2 linked regions of the Thalassoglobus sp. JC818 genome follow. The protein of the gene in region 2 interacts with the protein of the main gene of each other region in a pairwise test. Links are inferred from orthologs where the notes say so. Each region holds a gene or a part of one and is shown on either strand. Other genes may lie near its edges.

What was found.
Region 1: the proteins of AB1L42_RS09130 (region 2) and AB1L42_RS04910 interact in binary tests that used the Escherichia coli proteins (3 or more experiments, as listed by UniProt). The link is inferred for Thalassoglobus sp. JC818 from one-to-one orthologs.

Annotation. Positions count from the first base shown.
Region 1 is NZ_JBFEFI010000002.1:101,485-109,960, forward strand. The notes cover bases 1,879-6,139. They hold AB1L42_RS04910 (class I tRNA ligase family protein), read right to left. Parts: upstream 5,787-6,139; coding sequence 2,079-5,786; downstream 1,879-2,078. Other genes in these bases: AB1L42_RS04905 (PQQ-binding-like beta-propeller repeat protein), read left to right, coding at 1,879-2,021. In the rest of the region: more of AB1L42_RS04905, read left to right, coding at 1-1,878; AB1L42_RS04915 (hypothetical protein), read right to left, coding at 6,196-6,549; AB1L42_RS04920 (hypothetical protein), read left to right, coding at 6,851-8,020; AB1L42_RS04925 (hypothetical protein), read left to right, coding at 8,126-8,476. UniProt on the Escherichia coli protein: Catalyzes the attachment of isoleucine to tRNA(Ile). As IleRS can inadvertently accommodate and process structurally similar amino acids such as valine, to avoid such errors it has two additional distinct tRNA(Ile)-dependent editing activities.
Region 2 is NZ_JBFEFI010000003.1:312,479-319,546, reverse strand. The notes cover bases 1,333-4,185. They hold AB1L42_RS09130 (substrate-binding domain-containing protein), read left to right. Parts: upstream 1,333-2,183; coding sequence 2,184-3,188; downstream 3,189-4,185. Other genes in these bases: AB1L42_RS09125 (sugar ABC transporter ATP-binding protein), read left to right, coding at 3,378-4,185; fbaA (class II fructose-bisphosphate aldolase), read left to right, coding at 1,333-1,913. Also shown: AB1L42_RS09140 (sugar phosphate isomerase/epimerase), read right to left, coding at 1-581; more of fbaA, read left to right, coding at 873-1,332; more of AB1L42_RS09125, read left to right, coding at 4,186-4,883; AB1L42_RS09120 (ABC transporter permease), read left to right, coding at 5,008-6,405; AB1L42_RS09115 (diphosphate--fructose-6-phosphate 1-phosphotransferase), read left to right, coding at 6,853-7,068. UniProt on the Escherichia coli protein: Part of the ABC transporter complex RbsABC involved in ribose import. Binds ribose. Also serves as the primary chemoreceptor for chemotaxis.

The sequences.
Region 1 (8,476 bases), on a different replicon or contig from region 2:
TTCTGGTTCTGATCCTCGTTCAGGAAACGTTCAGTCAACCGGTCCCGATTGTCCCATTGCAGACGCCTCAACGACCTGCCGAAGCTCGGTTGCCGGGTTCAGAAGTTCTGGGTGCTCCGGTTCGTTTTCCGATTGTGACGGAGACCGATTCTCAGCTGGAACGAGCGTTCGAGTCGATCAAATCGCTGTTGCAGAACGATCAACTCGACACAGCCCAACAGCAATTACAACTACTCGAAGACGATTCCGCAGGTCGCCTGGTATCGCTCGACAACCGGCGGCGAGTGGAATTCCAGTTGATGGTCGATCTGCTCTTCCCCGAAATGGAAACAAGCACGCGGAAGGACTCTCGATCCAATTCATCCGGGGAAGTGTTCTCCTCGCTTTGGAGAGACTTGCTGACGAAGTCAATAACGCCCGCTGAAGTTTTTGAATCAGCGGACCGTTCCTGGAAGGAAGGCGAATTCGAAGAAGCAAGACAGGTCTGGTTGACGCTGCTTTACTTTCAGAATTCCTCGGGACCGGCTGCTGCAAGTCGCTCAATTGGCGAGATTGAGAAAGCCGAACTTCTCAAACGATTGATCATCGCCGATGGAGTGACCGGTCGATTGCTCACAGCCCGTGAGCGACTCAATCGCTGGCGTGGAACGCTCTTAGATGTCAAAGGAGCCGTGGCTGGCGACACTGGAAACGTGGGGGAACTTCTGGGGCGATGGTTGGACCATCAGTCGTCTCTCGGACCTCAAGGCTTTGTTGCAGAACATGACTCACTTCCCTTTCAAAGAGGTCGATTCGACTTTGCCGAAGAGAAGTGGTCGATTTCGGTGGAGTTTTTAGCTGAATTATCACGCATCCCTCGACCGGTGATCTGGAACGATGTTTTGCTGGTTTCTGATCAGGGTGGGTTACGCGGGCTGGCTCTCGCTTCCGGTGAGGCTGCCTGGCCGGTCGATCGCGAAGATGCGGGGTTTCTAATCGACACTCCTCCGTTGATGGAGAACAGAGAAGTGATTCCGTTCGCTCAGGAATCGGGAAGCCTGGTCAACGACCTTTGGATTGGTCGGACGGGTGTGGCTCGGTTTGTGGTGAACCGAGTGCGAGATGAATTTCAACGTTCGCGACTGTTTGCCACCGATCTGCAGCGAGAAGGTCAAATCCGATGGACTGTAGCTGCGAATGATCTACGCTCCCATCCGAACGACGAAGCCCAATGGATCTTTTCCGGTCCGCCGCGTGTGGAGAAAGGGCTCGTTGTCATTCCGATGCGAAGTGCCGAGCCAGATTATGGTTTGCGAGTTGTGGCGTTCGATCATTCCTCCGGTGAACTTGTGTGGGATGAGCGGATTGGATCGACACTCGGAGAGACGTCAACGCCGGACCGAGTCTTCTTTGACGAGATTCACATTCAAGATCGACTGATCTTCTGGAACATCGATCAGGACGCAGTTGCCTGTCTCGACCTGTCGACGGGGCAGTTATTGTGGATCACTGCTCTCCCATCTCAAAGCTGGACTCAGGTCGACGCAGAACTCTTTGAGTCTCCGCCGATCGACGGAGCAGTCTGGGGAAGCGATCAATCTCTGTTCGCACGTGCGAAAGAGGGAATCACGCGACTTGACCCGTACACCGGAGATTTCATCTGGCATGCCTGGAGGCCGTTGGGTTCCGAGCAATTCATCGGAGTTCACGAAGGTGGGCTACTGGTCAGCGGTTCCGGGCTTGCGAGTTTGGATGTCGATACCGGAAACGTTCGATGGGAATACGAGCTTGCAGCTTCACCGATGTCGAGGAAAGTCGTTCTCGACGGAGGTTCTGTCATCGTCCCGACTGGCGATGAAGTCTGGACAATTGATGCTTACTCGGGACAGATTCTTCAGCGCGACTTCATGCAGTTGCTGACCGACAAGGATATCGAGTCCGTTGTCTTGCGAAATGAGTTGATGATCGCGGTCGGACGCGAGAAACTATCGACGTTTGAAGTCGTTCGTTTCGCTGAGTCGCCTCTGCACCTTCGTGAATAGGCGAACGACAGCAAAACCAAACGGGCTCCGCAACTGGTGAGTTGCAGCTTTCTTTCGTCAATCGAAAAGCAGGCGTTCTCGGACGTCGGTGAAAATCGACAAAACAACCGAAGCTTCTCCGGCCGAGACGGGTATTCCATCGGTGGTGGACTCGTTCATCTCCGAGGCTCGCGTCTCAGTTAGAATTGTGGGCATCCAGGTTTTCAGGACCTGATTGATCAGGTTGGAATCATCAGACGACGACCACGAGACACGAATGCGATCGTTTTCTTCGAGGTCTGCATCTTTGCGAAGTTGCTGAATGTGACGAATTAAGTCGCGAGCCATTCCTTCGTGAACCAGTTCCTCGGTCAGCTTCGTCGACAACGCAATCTGAATTCCATCAGCATCTGCGCTGGCCCAGTCCGTTGCTTGTTCGACGCTTACCAGAACATCATCCGGACCCAGAACGACATCTTCGCCGTTGATGGAGATGGTGACGGACTGACCGTTCCGCAGTGGAGCCAATTCAGAGCCTTCCATCTCCGGTAGCTGTTTGCGAATGGCACCGAGAAGTTTTCCGTACTTCGGACCGAGAGTCTTTAGATTCGGTTTAAAGATGTAATTCACAAGATCGTCGAGATCGCTTACTCGCTGGACGGATTTCACATTTAACTCGTCGCCAATGACATCGAGTGAATGCTCCAATGCTTCCGCGACAGCTTGATCCTGACAGGCGAAGCGAAGCTCGGCAAGAGGCTGTCGAACTCGCAACTCTGCTGTTTCTCGCAATCGATGTCCCATTCGAACAAGTGTTTGAATGGCCTGAACGCGGGCACTTAATTCGGGATCGAGCTTCGCTGAGTCGACTTCCGGATAGTCGCACAGATGCACAGAAACAGGGTTCCCCCCGTCGTCGGTGGACACGAGGTTTTGATAGATTCTTTCACTTAAGAAGGGAATCGCTGGTGCCAGCAGTTTCGAAAGAGTCACGAGGACTTCATACAGTGTCTGATAGGCAGCCAGTTTGTCGGTGTCCCATTTCGGACCTCTATTGCTGTCGCCAGATTCACCTTGTTCGACGGCTTTCCAGAATCGGCGTCTATTGCGGCGGATGTACCAGTTGGAAAGTTCATCGATGAACTCGGTCGCTGAAGACATGAATCGAGCGACATCAAACGCCTGAAACGAATCATGGGCAGTTTGAGTGAGTTCCTGAAGCCTGGAAAGCACCCAGCGATCGATTTCTGGACGTTCTTGCAATGGAACCGGGTCTTGCTTCGGATCGAATCCGTCGAGGACAGCGTAATTCACGAAGAATGCGTAGCTGTTCCACAGCGGGATGAGGACTTGTCGACGGACATTGTCCGCGGGCGTGCTGGTGACTTTGCAGGTCGGCAAGCCTTCTTTCGTCTCGGAAATCGGGCCGTCGACCGTTTCGAGTGTGACCGGTTCCTGCGGGATTCGCAGACCGAATCGCAAATCGCTAGCGGGATTCTGGGCGAGGTACATCCAGCGAAGCGTGTCGACTCCAAGTTGTTCAGCTGCTTCTTCAAACCAGATCGCTGTGCCGTCCGACTTGTGCATCGGATTGCCATGCTCATCCATGACCAGACGATGTCCGAGCAGATTTCTGAACGGCATCTTTTCCTTCGGGTCATCGGTCTCGTCGTAACGCATCATCGTGGCGAGCGACAACAACGAATAGAACCAGTTGCGGAACTGACCGGGGAAGCACTCTGTGACGAGATCGGCCGGGAACCACTTTTGCCATTCGGTTTGATCGTGGTTGTACATCATCGTTGAGAACGGGACGATTCCGGCATCCAGCCACGGGTTGCCGACATCTTCGACGCGCTCAAGGAGTGCACCGGTTTTCTGGCTGCGCAGCTTGATTTTGTCGATCCAGGGTCGATGCGGAGTGTGACCTTCGAACTCGTCCCAGCCTTCTCCGCCGTCGCGGGCGCGTCGTTCCAGCTCTTCGAGAGAGCCGATCACTTCGAAGTCAGTCGGGTCTTCGGGATTGACCCAGATTGGCAGTGCGAGTCCCCAGAATCGTTTCTTGGAGATCATCCAGTCACGCATCGTCGACAGCCATTCCAGCTCTCGATCTTTCCCCTGAATGCTTTCCGGAATCCAGTTAATTTGTTCGGTGACGGCTTTAATTTCATCTCGCCAGTCCATGTTAATGAACCATTCATCCACGAGACGAAAGACGAGTTCTTCGCCGGTCCGCCAGCAGTGCGGATAGACGTGAGGATAAGTCTCTACGTAAACGAGAAGCCCTTTCTCTTTTAACGAATCGAAGACCATGTCCGCAGTGGCGGGATCGACAGCTTTCTTCCCGGTGAACGGGCCGAAGCCCTCGCTGAATGTTCCATCTTCACGGAGCGGCGCGATGGCAGGCAGGCCAACTTCCATTCCGATTTTATGGTCGACATCTCCGCAGCCCGGAGCGGAGTGAACGATTCCCGTTCCCTCGCCAGCGACAACGATCGGATTCCCTTTGAAGTCCCGTCCGCCGTCGATGACTCGATGAGATTCGACAGAATTCGGTTTGTCAGACTGGCCTCCCGTTGATGGCTGTGACGGAAAACCACCCGGCAGTTTTTGTGCATCGAGTTCATCGAATGGACCTTGATATTTCCATCCGACCATCTCCGCACCTTTAACTGTGCCGAGTTCTTCGAACCCACCTTGTTCTTTAAAGATCTGTGCGATCGTTTTTAGCTTTTGAAGCCCTTCAGGCCATTGCCATTCGGGGCGACCGAAGCCTTCTTTAAACTCTCGTTCCAGGCGTTTGAAGTTTAGATTGTCTTTAGCGAAGTAATAAACCGCCGGTTGTTCATCGCCTCGAATCTGTGCTTTTAGGCAAACGTAATCGAGATCGGGATTGATCATCGTGGCGACGTTCGACGTGAGCGTCCACGGCGTTGTCGTCCAGATGAGAAGATATGCCTTGAGTTGCTCATCGTTGGCCCCGGGTGACTCACCCGGGGCTGAATTGTTCTTGTCAACCAGTGGGAAGCGCGCGAAAACCGACTTGTGAGTGGTCAGCTTACGGCCATCCGCGACTTCCATCTGTGAGTACGCGCTGCCGGACTTTCCACCCCAGGGCATGACATCGTGCCCGAGGTAGACCTTCTTGCGTTCGAAGCACTTCTTCAGGAACTTCCAGATCGTCTCGTTGTTTTCGGTGGCGAATGTGAAATAGCTGCCACCCCATTCCGGATTTCCGAGTCGGGCGACGAGCTGTTCGGCGGGTCCTTTCTCGACGACACCTTTGGGAGTCGCGAGTTCGACTGTCTCATCGGTGTCGATTTTCGCGGCGAGCTTCCGCAGTTCGTCGGGGTTGTCCCATTCCATCCAATAGCCCAGGCGGATGGATTGTTCGGTTTGGCGGGCAGCGAAGTTCAGGACTCTACGCTTACATTCGTGAACGAACTTGTCGATACCGTATTCGGCGATGGCGGACTTGGTTCCGAGGTTCAATTGCTTTTCAACTTCGACTTCCACCCAGAGACCCTGGCAATCGAATCCGTTCTGATAGCGGAGTTCGTGCCCGGTCATTGCGAAGTATCGCTGATAGGCGTCTTTGTAGGTTCGACCCCACGCGTGGTGGACACCCATCGGATTGTTAGCAGTGATCGGCCCATCGAGGAACGACCAGGGCTTCTTCCCCTGATTCTTCTCTTGTAAGAGTCGAAAGACGTTCTGATCGCGCCAGAAGCGGAGCATTTCGTGCTCACCGGCAAGAAACTGAGCTTGATCGACTTTTTGTAACATGTTTCTCAATAACCACTTGGGAGAACGCAGGAGGTGCGGTTTCCAGTGAGGGCGAATTGCCACGGAAGCAGATGTGCGACAATCTGCAAAAGCGTTCGCGTCGCAGCGGCCTCTCCGTTGAAAACGGAATGATACTCGCATCACGCGGGATGTAAAACGCGGGAACGCCGATGTGAGCCTAAGACTGACATCGGCGTTCGCTGATTTTTGTACTATGAGAGGCGAATATCGCCTCGGTGATTTTGCAGCTGTTTGAAAGCAGGGATCAGCCAGGACGCTGACGACTGACGCTTGCGTAGCTGACGGGAAGGGCTCGCGGCTTCATTTTGATTTGAAATCAGGTCGCGAGAGTCAGTCCACCTTCTGGAGCTGGCGATCCCGATTGGATGAAGGTTCGGTTCACGATTTCTTAAAAGTCGTCGTCATCGTCGACGAAGCTATCGAAGTCATCGTCGTCGTCATCATCGTCGTCCTCGTCTTCATCATCATCGTCGAATTCGTCGTCGTCATCGAAGTCATCATCGTCGAAGTCGTCGTCATCAAAATCATCATCGTCGAAGTCGTCTTCATCGAAGTCTTCGTCGTCGAAGTCGTCATCATCAAAATCGTCGTCGTCATCATCGTCATCGTCGTCGAAATCATCGAATTCTTCGACGTCTTCATCATCAGATGCAACGATGGCGTTCCAGTGGTAATCCTGATCCAACTGGTCCGCTTCGGGGGAGCCGGCTTGAGGCGACCGCATTCCGAATGTGATGGTCATATTCTAGAGCCTTCTCGATCTCAAATGTTTCGTCCTGTCCGGCTACCATCTGCCGGCCTTTCGGTCGCTTAGGGACGTCGCTTTTCTCGCGTGTCAGTAATCGATTGAAATGGTGTTGTCAACCGCTTTTTCCCGTCGAGCACTGAATTGATCGGATCGACCGTCAAGCATGTTGAATCTGATCAATCTGGCAACACAAGTTTCTCCGAATTCTCTGTCTCATTTTGGGGATTCTGAACACTTCAGAACACGTTTGTCTTTGAGTCTTGCAGCGGCACTGGGACCACGGTAATTTTTCTTTATGAACAAGAAACCCTCGCGAAATTCTGATGATGATGTCGAAGCCCTGGCCCATGATCTGCTTGGTGTCGACCTGAATGCGTCTGACCAGGACGATGAGCCTCTCGAAGTCGATGGGCTGGGACTGGATGATCTGGGATTTGCGATCCCTGAACCGGAAGTTCCGGAAGCTGAACCGACGACGGCTGCGGAGCCAATCGCAACGTCTGATTCCGAGGAAGATCCGCTCGCTTGGATTGTTTCTGCATCGAAACAACCGCCTCGACCGAATGTCGTCAGCCCCTTCGACGACTCCGAAGATGATGACTTTGGAATCGGTCTGGTCGAAGGCAGTGCGTCCGATGACGAGGACGATTTCGAATCCGGTCTGGAAGACGACGCTTCGGAAGATGTTAGTGACACTTCCGAGATGAGCGAGCGAGACGCTTACTGGGATGCTCTCGACGAATCGAGCGAACCCTCACGTCGTAGTGGATCGCGGAAGAAGAAAGCTCCAGCTGAGGAAGCTTCCAAGTCTCGACCGAAGAAGAAGCGACGTCGAAAACCTGTTCAGGAAGAGAAAGCCGAAGAGCAGTCCGAAAAGCCGAAGAGAAGACGCAAGCCTCCGACTCGCAAGAAGGAAGTGGAATTCGAAGAAGTCGACGATGACGGCTTTGGTTCCGGAATCCTCGGACCGGAAGCGGTCGAGGACGAAGTCGTAGCAAGCTCCGCGAGTGACGAAGAGTCTTACGAAGAAGACGACTTCGAAGAGCCTGAAGTGAGTGAATCTTACGAAGACGACACGAGCGACTCCGGGGACGACTTTGGAGCAGGTCTCGATTTCGATGATGAGCCTGCAAAGCGTTCTTCGCAGCGATCCCCACAGCGGCGGCCACCAAAGCAGAAGAACGTACAACGGGAGTCTGCACGTCCCGCTCGTAAGCGACGTCCGACTGAGCCCGCTCAGGAAAAACCGACTCGTTCGAAGACGAAATCAACTTCTGAGAAACCCGCAGCCGAAGAGAAGCGGGAGAAGCCGAAGAAGAAGGACCGATACTCTGGAATCCCCAGCTGGGAAGAAGCGATTTCCCATCTCGATACGAAGAAGCAACATTCTTCGTCGGGAAAAACGTCTTCCGGAGGCCGCAGCAATCAGAGACGTGGCAGAGGTCGTCGATCGAACAAGGATTGACGGATCTTCAGCAGAATTCTGATGGCTCCCCATCCTGAGAGCGATGGCGAGTAAGACGGACACTTTTCTTAGACCGATATTGATCTGCATATTTGAGGATGATTCATGGCGAACGTCGCACAACTGGCATCTGCTGCTCTGACAGCCACAGACGGGATTCTCCGCCTTGCACCGAACTGGGTTCCCAGATCGTTTCTGCAACCGGGACGACGACTGAAGCTGCATCCGAACGATTACTACGCGTACGGAATGAATCGCGGTGGAATCGACGAGCGATGGTTCGGTTCGACGACGGAAGCTGCCAACGACAACAGAAACTGGGACGAAGGTCTCTCGTACTGTGTTCACGGTGGCGAACGATTTCTTCTCCGGGATGCTGTTGAAGAACTCAAAGGCGAGATCATTGGCGATGCCATTTGGGACAAGTACGGCAAGTGGCCTGTCTACTCGAAGTTT
Region 2 (7,068 bases):
TTGAGTTTTCTCAACTTAGCAGGTTCCTCACCAGCCAAGAGCATGTGAGAGATATCGATATTGGCGCCGACAGCAGGGTGATCCACCTCATCGACGAAGGAAACCATTCTGTCGACACTATTGAGGAGCGAGAGCGGAAACGGTTCCAACTCGAGTGCAATCCGAACTCCAAGCTCGTCCGCTGTGTGGGCCAATTCCATACAGCTTTCGACCGCCAGCTGCCACTGCTCTTCGGGCGGAATCACTTCCTGATTCCAGATGTATTCCCCCAGAACAAGCAGCAAATTGTCGGCTTCGTATTCGCTGACGAGTTCGAGAAAGCTCTTGCAGCGGTCGATATGAAACTGCTGAACGCTGGGATTGAAATCGATGAGGCCAGTTGCGACACAGCAAATGGAGCGAATCGGCAGGTCGACCTGATCGCATTCTGACTTAATGAGCTTGCGTTCTTTCTGGTCGATATCGAGTGGATCGGTGAAGATGTCGATGCAGTCGAAGCCAATCTCCTTCGTTTTGCGGATTCCCCAGCCGGTTTCGAGCCCGGTTTGAGCCCACGCGGAGTTGATCAGTCCTAATTGCATCGGATTTCGCTTGATTGAGAAGATTGATGCGGTCAAATCCTTGGAGACAGTCGTCTCGGGTCACTAACATAGCGGTTTGGGCGACCAAGACGAACCGTATCCACAGTTCGAGGTTCAGAATCGGTCGCTTCAAATTGCAATTGCCGTTCAGCTGATCAAATCACCCCGCACGAAACATTCACTCTTGTGACTTTTCAATCGGGTTCTTGATCATGAAGACCACTTCAAATGCGAGTTTCACGTCGTTTGTGACAGAACCGCAACTCATTTCAACCCTTCGGAGCCAAACCAATGCCTGTCGCAACACCTCAACAATATGCCGCGATGCTCGACGCCGCCCAGGAAGGTGATTATGCCTATCCAGCGGTCAACATTACTTCGCTTGTCACCCTCAATGCTGCTCTCAAAGGCTTTGCGGATTCGAAGTCGGATGGAATCATTCAGATGTCCACCGGCGGCGGAAAATTTGCCTCAGGCTTGAATGTCGGCGACAATGTTCTGGGTTCGATCGTCCTCGCCGAAGCATGTCACCGACTCGCTGAGCGATACGATATTCTCGTCGCTTTGCACACCGATCACTGTCCTCCAGATTCCGTCGACACATTCCTGAAGCCATTGATCCAAGCAACCGCAGATCGTCGAGCTGCCGGAAATGGCAACCTGTTCCAATCGCACATGCTCGATGCGTCGAACTTGCCTCTCGATGAAAACATGGCGCTTTCCAAAGAGTTGCTGAAACTCTGTGCTGAGAACGAGATCATTCTCGAAGTCGAAGCTGGTGTTGTTGGTGGTGAAGAAGATGGTGCTGCCGGGGCCAGCATGGAAAGTGTTCCCGACGACAAGCTTTACACCACACCAGAAGACATGGTGAAAGTTCACGAGGAACTCAGCTCCATCGGCCGATTCCTGTTCGCAGCGACCTTCGGAAACGTTCACGGTCACTACAAGCCCGGTTCAGTCCGCTTGCGTCCAGACATCCTGAAAAGTGGTCAGGAAGCTGTGATGTCGAAATACGGAAAAGACGCAGAGTTTGACCTCGTCTTCCACGGCGGATCGGGAACTCCTCGTCACGAACTCGAAGAGACCCTCGCCTACGGCGTGGTCAAAATGAACATCGATACCGACACCCAGTACGCGTTCACCCGTCCGGTTGTCGATCACATGTTCTCCAACTACGAAGGCGTCCTCAAAATCGACGGCGAAGTTGGAAACAAGAAAGTCTACGATCCTCGCTCTTACCTGAAGAAGGCTGAAGAGGGAGTCGCTCAGCGCCTCGTTCAGGCGTGCGACGACCTGCACTCAGTTGGCAAAACCATCTTCGGAAAAGTCTAAAGCATCGCAAATTCGGTTTCGCAGCGATTTCAACGATCAGGGAATCTGATTCACGGTCTTGATCGTCAGCGAAGCTTGAATAATCGTTGGAGCAGCGTTTTCGCGACTCCAGCATGCGAAGTGTTACTCAGTGAAAAACCCCTGTCGGACGCAAAACCGGCAGGGGTTTCTTCGTGCGCTCTATGAGACAATCAAAGTTGGTGGATGCGTTGAGGGTTTTCATCTAATCTTGTCATTCTGTTATTCCGAGCGCTTCTGGAGCAGAATTTCATGAATCACCGTTGGTCATTGGTCTTCACCCTCTTCTGTTTGTGTCTGGCAATTGGCTGTACTGGAGAACGTGCTGCCACTCCCGAAAAGACTGTCGACGGCGACACGACGGCCAGAGTTCCGGGCGAGTCTCGCGGGACAATCGCCTTCAGTGCACTCACTCTGAAGAACCCGTTTTTCAAAGTCATCGCTGACAGCATGACCGAAGCTGGCAAATCGCATGGATTTACTGTCCTCGTCAACGATGCTGAGCGGGATGTCAACACGCAGTCCAAACACATCGACAACTACATTGCCCAAGGCGTCACTGCGATTGTCATCAATCCTGCTGATCGAGTGGCGATTGGCCCAGCGATCAAGAAAGCGAATGAAGCGGGGATTCCGGTCTTCACCTGTGATCTCCAGTGTGTCGCTGAAGATGTCGACATCACTGCCCACATCGGCACCGACAACTACCAGGGAGGGCGACTCGCTGGGCAAGCGATGATCGAAGCACTCGGTGAGTATGGTGGTGAAGTCCTCGTCCTGCACTTCAAACAAGCAAACTCCTGCGTCGAGCGCGTCCGTGGCTTCACTGACGAAATCAACGAATACAACACCGATCGCACGGATGGAAAAATTGAAGTCGTGGCGGAACTTGAAGGTGGTGGACTCCGCGACGAAGGGTATGCAGCGACATTGGACGCACTTCAACAGCATCCGAATCTGGCGGGAATCTTCGCCATCAACGATCCCTCAGCGCTCGGCGCGTGCACTGCTCTCGAGCAGTCCGACCGAGCTGACCAAGTAAAGGTGATTGGCTTTGATGGCCAGAAGGAAGGGAAGCAGGCGATCAAAGAGGGTCGAATTTACGCGGACCCGATCCAGTTCCCGGAGAAGATGGGAGAGGTGACCGTCAAGAATGTCATCAAGTATTTTGACGGCGAAACGCTCGAAAGCGTCCAACTGATTCCAACCGAATTATATCGGAAAAAAGACGCCGAGGCTGATCCCGATCTGGACTGATCATTGGGTGTTCATCCCGTTTTCAGGTTGTGAAACTCCATTGGGGAGCGATTAACACTGGGTGGACGTTGTCGAAATTCACTGGACGAATCTGAATAGAGAATTGAGCCGCGTTGATGAACGTCAACGACAACATGTTCTCTCGAGTACTAAGTAACCAAGAAAGTGGTCGATTCCACCAGTGAATTCATGACCAAACAAGCCGACAAGTCCGCTTCTCCGCTACTGAAGATGGAAGGCATTTCGAAGTCCTTCGCCTCCGTGAGAGTGTTGGAAGATGTCAATCTTGATCTTGCTGAAGGAGAGATCCTCGCACTGCTCGGTGAGAACGGGGCTGGCAAAAGCACGTTGATGAAAATTCTGTGCGGGATTCACAGCCCGACCTCCGGAACGATTTTCATCGATGGAAATCGGTTGCAGTCCGGAAAGCCCGCCGCTGCTGCTCAGGCGGGCATTCGGGTGATCCATCAGGAATTCAACCTCATTCCGTCGCTGACGGTTCGCGAAAATCTCTTCCTCGGACAAGAGCCTTCACTCCTCGGGGGGATCAATCAACGCCAGGAAACCGCTCGCGCTCAAGAAGTCTTCGAGCAACTCGGTGCAAAGATTCCGCTTGAAACACCCTGCAAGCACCTGACGATCGCGGAACAGCAACTCGTCGAAATCGGAAAAGCACTGCTGGTTCAATCGCGTCTGATCGTCATGGATGAACCGACAGCGGCACTCTCTCCCCAAGAAGTCGAAGGACTCTTTCGAGTCATCCGCGAGTTGAAGAATCAGGGGATCGCAGTCATTTACATCAGCCATCGGCTGAATGAGATCTTCGAAATCAGCGATCGAATCATGATTCTCCGCGACGGTAAACACGTCTCGACCGGGCCGACAGCCCAATTGTCACGCGAGAGACTGATCGAGCAAATGGTCGGACGAACCCTCGATCAGGAGTTTCCCAAGCGGACATCAAACATTGGCAATGTCGCTCTTTCCGCTTCCGGGCTCACGCGACGCCCGAAAGTCAACGAAGTCTCATTGTCGATTCGAAAGGGTGAGATCGTCGCACTCACCGGGCTGATTGGCTCGGGGCGGACAGAAGTCGCCCGCTTGCTCTTCGGTGCAGACACATTGGATGCGGGAACAATCTCCCTTCACGGCAAACCGATTACGATCCGCAATCCGCGACAAGCGATCACATCTGGAATTTGCCTGCTCACGGAAGACCGAAAGTCACAGGGGCTTGTTGTCAGCCAGTCGGTCTTGCATAACTTTTCGTTGCCGAACCTGGGGGAAATGACTGCATGGACCGCAATCCAGTCTGCCCGTGAGGAAAGTGCTTTTCAAAACTATCGCGAGCAACTGAATATTCGACTCGCAGACGTTCACCAGCCCGCCCGTACTCTCTCCGGCGGAAATCAGCAGAAGGTCGTTCTCGCGAAGTGGCTTCAACGGCAAAGCGAGGTCGTGATTTTCGACGAGCCGACTCGCGGAATCGACGTCGGTGCCAAGTACGAAATCTATCAACTCATGAATCAACTTGTCGCTGAAGGCAAAGCCATACTCATGATCAGCAGTGAACTTCCTGAAGTTCTCGGAATGGCTGACAGGATTCTGGTAATGCACGAAGGGCGGCTGACCGGAGAGATCTCTGATGTCGAAAACGCGACACAGGTCCAGATTATGGATCTCGCAATACGTTAAACCAAGTTGATGAATTCATCGCTGCAATCCAGAAACAAAGAGTTTCGAAATCCCGTTCGCTCAAAGAATCCTTCCCCGACCTCGATAGAAATTTGATCGGAATTGCTTCGCAAGACCTCAGAAGATGAAAGCTTTCTCACAAATGCAGGATCGACTGCTCCGCTCGAATTTCGTGGCAAACTACGGGTCCGTTTTCGTTCTGATTCTCCTGTGTGCTTACTACAGCTACATGACGTACGGGGAGCAGCAACCGATTTCCGAAGCGGCTGGAGTTGAAGTTGGTAACACGATTTCCGATTCGATCGGACCGGGCGGGAACGTTCTGATCGTCATTCGAAACACAGTCGGCGACCGCGAGTTTGCGACCGCTCTTGAGAAGCAGTTGAAGAAGAATCAGGTCGAAGTTCTTGACACACTGTCTGGTTCACCAGCGGACCTTCGCAAGGCGATGGAAGAGATCGGGGCTGCCGGAAAAAGCTTAGGTGCGATCGCAACTCATCATGCTGGCGCTCAGTTTGGCCCGATCAGAAGAGAAAGCCTCGACAAGCTGCAAGAGACTTACCCATCGCTCTCCGGCGTCGAGGTCTTCATTCCGAAGAGTTACTACTGGCCGACGTTCTTGACGCGTGAAAACCTTCTGAACGTTGTCAATCAGAACGCAGACGTTGCCATCATCGCCATTGGAATGACGATGGTGATCATTACCGCCGGGATTGATCTCTCTGTGGGAAGCATTCTGGCGGTCTCGGCTGTCGTGACTGCCATTGCATTGCAGAGTCTTGGAGGGGCCAACGCGTCGGTGATGACGATGGCGTTCTGTGCCTTTCTTGGAGTTTTCGCATGCCTGCTCTGCGGGCTGTTCAACGGAGTGATGGTCACGTTCTTTCGAGTGCCAGCTTTCATCGTGACGTTGGCAGCGATGATGATTGCGAGAGGCGTCGCCCTGATCCTCGCGGTGAGATATCAAAGCTACCTGAGTGGCGGCACGACCGAAGGCACACCGGAAGCGATCAAGATCACAGCTCAGTCGTTCTCCACATTGGGAAACGGAGAGTTCTTGTCGATTCCGATTCCAATCCTGTTGATGCTCGGGCTGTATGCACTCGCCCACTATGTCATGAGTCACACCGCATTCGGTCGGTATTTGTACGCGGTCGGAGGCAATGCGGAAGCAGCCCGACTTTCCGGAGTGCCGGTGACTGCGGTTCTCATCGCAGTCTATGCGATCTGCGCGACGATGGCTGGAATTGGAGGAGTGGTCGACGCGTCACGTTTTGAAGGAGGACGCCCGAACGCTGGCGAACTCTATGAGCTTCAAGTCATCGCAGCAGTAGTCGTCGGTGGAACCAGTCTGGCCGGCGGTGAAGGGCGAATCTTCGGAACGTTAACCGGTGCCATGATCATCGCCGTCATCCAGAACGGGCTCAATATGGCCGGAGTCAAAAGCTACGAACAGAAAGTCGTCTTCGGACTCCTGATCCTCGGGGCCGTCGTGATTGATCAATTCAAGAAACGCCGATGAGTCCATCGAACACTTTACGATCAGTTTGTGAGTCCGTGAAAGTGACTCGCTCTCGCTGTTTCCCTGATGCGACTCGAACTGATCCTCCTCCCCGATCGACACAACCCGTCGCGTTAACATCAATGATTCCAACACGTTCGAACAGACATCGAGTCCATTTCACATCGGTCTCGACATTCGTTAGGATTCGTGAAAACCGGAGTCAACGACTCTGAGCATGCGGAGGCAGGGCATTTTTCGAAATGATCTGCGCAATTTCGCACGAGCAAACTGGACGAAAAACATCTTCAACAGTCCAGGCGAGTGCACAGGCAAGAGCAATGTGCTCTCGAGCATCTTCATCTCTGGTTTTCAGCGATTCGCACGAGCAAACGCAGAATTCATCGAAAAAACTGAGTTCAGGCGAATGCACAGAAACCATAAAAGTGGTCTAGACGGAAAGAAAACATGGCAAAGAACATGATCGTTGCCCAGTCGGGCGGACCGTCGGCGGTGATCAACAATACCGTTCGTGGAATTGTTGAAACTGCCCGACAGATGGACGAAATCGGAACGGTTTACGCTGGCTGGCACGGCATCGAAGGCGTTCTCAAAGAAGAACTGCTCGACCTGTCGAAGCAGTCGGCCGAAGAAATCGCCTTGCTGCGGACGACTCCGGCAGCT